2 regions of the Streptomyces sp. NPDC058246 genome follow, and region 1 is predicted to be linked to the other one. Evidence: riboswitches for the same ligand, from Rfam matches in the RefSeq annotation. Region 1 holds a riboswitch; the other holds the start of a gene.
What was found. Region 1 has a riboswitch for S-adenosylmethionine ahead of ACFVXA_RS12735 (aminotransferase class V-fold PLP-dependent enzyme). Riboswitches for the same ligand answer to the same signal wherever they lie in the genome.
Positions count from the first base shown of each region.

Region 1 (2,910 bases):
CGGCCACCACTGATCGCAGCACACGCCACGCCACGGTTGAAGGGCCCCCGTCCGGTGTTCGGACGGGGGCCCTTCGCCGTACCCGGGGCTGGATAGGGTGGACTCGTCGAATCTCGCGTCCCGTTGTACGGGACTTCACCCAGGAGCGGCTGATGAGCGCTGTGACCCCCGCTGGAGGCGACACCGCGGCGGGCCGTTCCTGGCCCGACGTACTGAGCGCGCTGCTCGGCGGACAGGACCTGAGCGCCGAGGACACGGCGTGGGCCATGGACCGCATCATGAGCGGTGAGGCCGCGGACGCCCAGATCGCGGGCTTCCTGGTGGCGCTGCGGGCCAAGGGCGAGACGGTCGAGGAGATCACCGGTCTCGTGCGGACGATGTACGCCCACGCGAAGCCGCTGCACATCCCGGGGCCGGCCGTCGACATCGTCGGTACGGGCGGCGACCGGGCCAAGACGGTCAACATCTCGACGATGTCCGCCATCGTGATCGCCGGGACCGGGGCGAAGGTCGTCAAGCACGGCAACCGTGCGTCGTCCTCGGCGAGCGGCTCGTCGGACGTGCTGGAGCGGCTCGGCATCAATCTGGACCTGTCGCCCGAGCGGGTCGCGCAGGTGGTGGAGGAGGCCGGGATCACCTTCTGCTTCGCGGCCAAGTTCCATCCCTCGATGCGGTTCGTCGGCGCGGTGCGGCGGGACCTGGGGATTCCGACCTCGTTCAACCTGCTCGGCCCGCTGACCAACCCCGCCCGGGTCACCGCCTCGGCGATCGGCTGTTTCGACACCCGGATGGCGGGGCTCATCGCCGGCGTGCTGGCCGAGCGTGGGTCGTCCGCGCTGGTGTTCCGGGGCGACGACGGCCTCGACGAGCTGACGACCACGGCCACCTCCCGGGTGTGGATCGTCCGCGACGGCAAGGTGACCGAGGAGGCCTTCGACCCGCGCGACGTCGGCCTCGAGGTGGTGCCGGTGGAGGCGCTGCGGGGTGCCGACCCCGAGTACAACGCCGGGGTCGCGCGGCGGCTCCTGGACGGCGAGACGGGGCCGGTACGGGACGCGGTGCTGCTGAACTCGGCGGCGGCGCTGGTGGCCCTGTCGCCGGGCGACGGGCCGCTGGTGGATCAGATCCGGGGGGCGATGACTCGGGCGGCCGAGGCCATCGACTCGGGCACCGCGAAACGGACCCTCGACCGCTGGGTGGCGGCCAGCAACGCGTAGCGCTTGTTCCGCCCCCTCCGCCCCTACCCGTCCCCTCTTCTGGGGCCGCGCCCTTCTGGGGCCGCGCCCCAGACCCCGCCGGGTTGTTCTCCGGCTGCGGACGGGTGGGGGCTGGTCGCGTAGTTCCCCGCGCCCCTTACGGCCCCCGGCGTCCCGGTATCCGGACACGGGGGTTGCGTGGGGAAGATCGTATGGCAAGATGCTGGGCAGGTCATGAGCGACAGCCATCAGGCCCCGGCCGGCTGTCCGGCAACCCTCCGTCCGTGGCGGGGTGCCCCGGGTGAAGACCAGGCCGTAGGCAGCGAGGTCTACGGCAAGCGCGGACCCCTCGCCCTCATCTGAGTGGACAAGCCCAGGGGTCCTGGTCGTTCGAGGGAGCCTTCTGTGAGCAAGCGAATGCGATAGGGCGTAGAGCCCCGCCTCCGCATACCCCTTTCACCCTTTCCTGCGCTGAGCCGTACCCCCGTGTACCCGCTCGCGCGGTGATTCCGCCTGCCTCTCACAGGAGCTCGCCATGTCTGTCTCCACCGCTGCCGCCGACCAGTCCGTTTGTACCCCTCTGCCCGTCCTGGGCAGGGATGTGACCGTGCCCCTCGTCACCGGTGGCGAGGTCACCTACGCCGCCCTCGACTACGCCGCCAGCGCCCCGGCCCTGCAGCGGGTGTGGGACGACGTGGCCGCGTACGCCCCGTACTACGGCAGCGTGCACCGCGGCGCCGGGTATCTCTCGCAGCTGTCCACCGACCTGTTCGAGAACGCCCGCAGGACCGTCGCCGAGTTCCTCGACTGCCGGGACGGCGACCAGGTCGTCTTCACCCGCTCCACCACCGACTCGCTCAACCTGCTCGCCGCCACCCTTCCGGCCGACTGCCAGGTCTTCGTCTTCGAGACCGAGCACCACGCCTCGCTGCTGCCCTGGCGGGACGCCCGGGTGACCTACCTGAACGCCCCGCGCACGCCCGAGGAGGCCGTCGCCACCCTGGAGCGCGCCCTCGCCGGCCGGGAGCCGTACGGACCGGCCCTCGTCTGCGTCACGGGTGCGTCCAACGTCACCGGCGAGCTGTGGCCGGTGCGTGAGCTCGCCGCCGCCGCCCACGCGCACGGCGCCCGCGTCGTCCTCGACGCCGCTCAGCTGGCCCCGCACCACGCGGTCTCCGTCCGCGACCTGGACGTCGACTGGGTCGCCTTCTCCGGCCACAAGCTGTACGCGCCCTTCGGCTCCGGCGTGCTCGCGGGCCGTTCCGACTGGCTGCGGGAGGCCGAGCCGTACCTCGCGGGCGGCGGGGCCAGCCGCAAGGTGTCGCGCCGGGAGGACGGGGGAGTGGACGTGGAGTGGCACGAGACCGCCGCCCGTCACGAGGCCGGGTCCCCGAACGTCATCGGCGCGTACTCGATCGCCTCGGCCTGCAAGGCGCTGACCGAGGCCGGGTTCGACTCGTTGGCCGCCCGTGAGCAGCGGCTGATCGCGGCCGTCCGCGCGGGGCTCGCCGAGGTGCCCGAGGTGCGGGTCCTGTCCCTCTTCGGTGACGACGCGCCGCGTGTCGGCGTCATCTCCTTCGTCGTCGAGGGGTGGAACAGCTCGCACTTCGCGGCGGCGCTGTCCGCCGAGTACGGGATCGGGGTGCGCGACGGTCTGTTCTGCGCCCATCCGCTGGTGCGCACGCTCCTCGGCAGTGACCCGCAGTCGCAGGGC
Region 1 is NZ_JBHVWZ010000007.1:47,057-49,966, forward strand. Features, by position in the region: gene ACFVXA_RS12725 (cytochrome bc complex cytochrome b subunit) at 1-13, shown strand, start outside; gene trpD (anthranilate phosphoribosyltransferase) at 153-1,217, shown strand; SAM riboswitch class IV at 1,427-1,543, shown strand; gene ACFVXA_RS12735 (aminotransferase class V-fold PLP-dependent enzyme) at 1,732-2,910, shown strand, end outside.

Region 2 (2,910 bases), on a different contig from region 1:
ACCAGACGGTGGCGACCAGCAGCAGCGGCACGATGTCGCCGGGATAGGTGCTGCCCATCGTCTGCACCGAGCCGAACAGGTCGAGCAGCGACACGTAGAACACCAGGGAGGTGCCCTTGATCAGGCCGATCAGCTGGTTGACGTAGTTCGGCGTGATGGACCTGAGCGCCTGGGGAAAGACGATCCGGGTGAACTGGTACGTCTTCGGCAGGCCGAGCGCGGCGGCCGCCTCGTGCTGGCCCTGGTCGACGGAGAGGATGCCGCCGCGGACGACCTCGGAGGCGTAGGCCGCCTCGTTGAGGCTGAGGCCGATGACGGCGACCGTCATGTCGGTGGCGAGCCGCGACTCGTCGAAGCTGACGAAGGCCGGCCCGAACGGCACGCCGAGGCTCAACGTCTTGTACAGGGCACTGAAGTTGTAGAGGAAGATCAGCACGACGATCAGCGGCACGGAGCGGAACAGCCAGGTGTACACCCAGCTCACCGCGCGCAGCACCGGGCTCCCGGAGAGCCTGGCGAGGGCGAGCAGGACCCCGCCGAGCAGCCCCAACACCGCGCTGAGCGCGGCCACTTCGAGGGTGATGACGAGGCCGTCGAGAATGGTGGGCCGCAGGAACCAGTAGCGGAAGCGGTCCCACTGGTAGAAGGGGTTCGTGGCCAGGCCGTGGATGATCTGGGCGACCAGGACCAGGACGACGGCCGTGCTGATCCAGCGGCCCGGCCTGCGCAGCGGCAGCACGCGTTGCGCGGTGAGCGGCTTCGCCGGGGAGTCGGCGGGCGGTGCCTCGGCAACGGACACGGCCACGCCAGGGGGTTCACTCATGAGGGCTCCAGCGGAGTCGGACACCCCGGGGCGCGGCGTGGGCGGCACCGCGGCGCGCAGGGGACGGCCGCGGATGACGCAGAGCGGGAGGACGCCGGTACCGGGGGCTGGGCGGGCAGAGGGCACACCGCGGCAGCGGTGCGCGTCAGGGGTTCAGAACGCCGTCAGCCTTGACAGCGGGGACAGCCCGCAGCGGTACACAGGGCACTGTTGACGCGGAGCAGGTCGACGCAGCGGTTCGCGCACAGCAGGACGCAGCCGTGGGGCCGTCGTGCGGCCGTCCTCGAAGCTGCGTCCATCGCCGTCTCCGTCACTGTTCCCCGCCCGTGGGCGGCTCGCGCTTACCGAAAGCCTTCCGGTCCGGTCGTCACCTGGGGCACCCCACCGCGTCGCGAGGGTTGCCGGCCAGCGAGCCAGGGCTTGTCGCTGACACTCATGACCGATCTGCGGCGTAAGTTAGGCACGCCGGGAAACCGATGTCAACGTGTTCCGGCCCGAATGACCACGTGGTGAGACCGGCTACACGCCTTCTTGACGGCTTCGTACGGTGCACTGACACTGACGAGGACGGTCACGATTGTCAGCGCCTCGTCCCGCAGCCTTCGCTGCGCGACGCGGTGATCGGCCCCGGCCCGCTGACAGGCAACCCTTCCACCGCGACGGGGTGCCCCGGGTGACGACCGGGTCCCGCCGGTGCGGCGGGACAAGCGTGGTCTCGCAACTCGCGGGCCCTGGAAGCGGGACCGGTGGGAATGCCCAGGAACAACCTGACGAGACGTCTGCACATCGACTTGTTGCGGGTCTCCAGCGCGTACTAGTCCGGCCGCTCCGAGCCGGTACGCAAGCGCAGTCACTCCGTTCCGCCGCTGCCGCCCATGAGGCGGCCGGGGCTTCGTCGTTCCCCTGGAGAGTCATGCCCAAGACAGTTTCGCGCGCCGCAAACCCAGGCACCTCCGGCACGTGTGCCAGCCCGGCCGGCACAGACGCCCCGGCCTCGGTGGCCACAGACACCTGCGCGTCAACTCCGCCCGCACCGTGCCCGGTTGCGACATCCGGCAGCACCGTTCGCTCCTGGGGCGCCGCGCCGTCCGCGTCCCCTCGCCCGCCCCGCATCCGCAGCCGCATCGCCGCCGGCGCCGCCGGCGGTTTCTACCCGGCGCCGCACCGCTATCAGTTGTATCTCTCCGCCGGCTGTCCGCGCTCGCTGCGCCTTGCGATCACTCTCCGCCTGCTCGGCCTCCAGGACTCCCTCGCCACCACGATCCTGACGCACCCCACCGAGACACCCGACGCGTTCACCTCGCTGCGGAGTGCCTACGAGGCCACCTGGCACCACTACGAGGGCCCGCTGACCGCGCCCGCGCTGTGCGACCGCTGGAGCGGCCGCGTCGTCAGCAATCACACCCCTGACATCCTGCGCGACCTCGCCGGCCTGCTGACCGGCCACGACGAGGCGTGCGTCCCGCCGCTGCATCCGCCGGCCCTCGCCGCGGACATCGACGCCCTGCGCGAACGCCTCGACCGGGACGTCACGCCGACCGCACAGCCGACGGCCCGTTCGGCGACGCTGGATCTGCTGGACCTGCAACTCGCCACGCGGACCTATGTGTTGGGCGAGGAGCTGACAGCGGCCGACGTGGACCTCTGGGCCGCGCTCACCCACCTCTCCACGCCCGAGCCCCTGTCCCGGCACAGCCATCTCCGCGCCTACGTGCACCGCCTCGACGAGCACCCCGCCTTTCGGCTGGAGTTCCATGGAAATACCTGACTGGTAGCCGCTCGCGGAGCCGGGCTCCCACAACGGCTGCTGCGCCGCGACGATCGCGCACATGGCGTCCCAGTCGCACAGCTCGGCCGGGGTGATGGCGGCGGGCAGCTGCGGGACGCCGACCCCGTGGGTCAACGCGTCGCGTACCGTGGCGCGTTCCTTGCCGTGGGCGCCGAACTCGGGCCAGTAGTGGGCGATCGGGGTGTCGTAGTCGAGCAGTCCGCGTTCGGCGAGGACGTGGACGAGGGTGGCGGTGAAGCCCTTGCCGAGGCCTAACCTGCCGTGACAACCCGCCGAAGCCCCGAACGAACATCAACTG
Region 2 is NZ_JBHVWZ010000039.1:52,367-55,276, reverse strand. Features, by position in the region: gene ACFVXA_RS35995 (amino acid ABC transporter permease) at 1-823, opposite strand, end outside; SAM riboswitch class IV at 1,156-1,264, opposite strand; SAM riboswitch class IV at 1,393-1,539, shown strand; gene ACFVXA_RS35990 (putative leader peptide) at 1,576-1,641, shown strand; gene ACFVXA_RS35985 (glutathione S-transferase C-terminal domain-containing protein) at 1,821-2,591, shown strand; partial or broken gene ACFVXA_RS35980 (serine hydrolase domain-containing protein) at 2,601-2,843, opposite strand.
Region 2: it holds a riboswitch for S-adenosylmethionine, as region 1 does, so the genes downstream of both, ACFVXA_RS35990 (putative leader peptide) here and ACFVXA_RS12735 (aminotransferase class V-fold PLP-dependent enzyme) in region 1, are expected to answer to the same signal.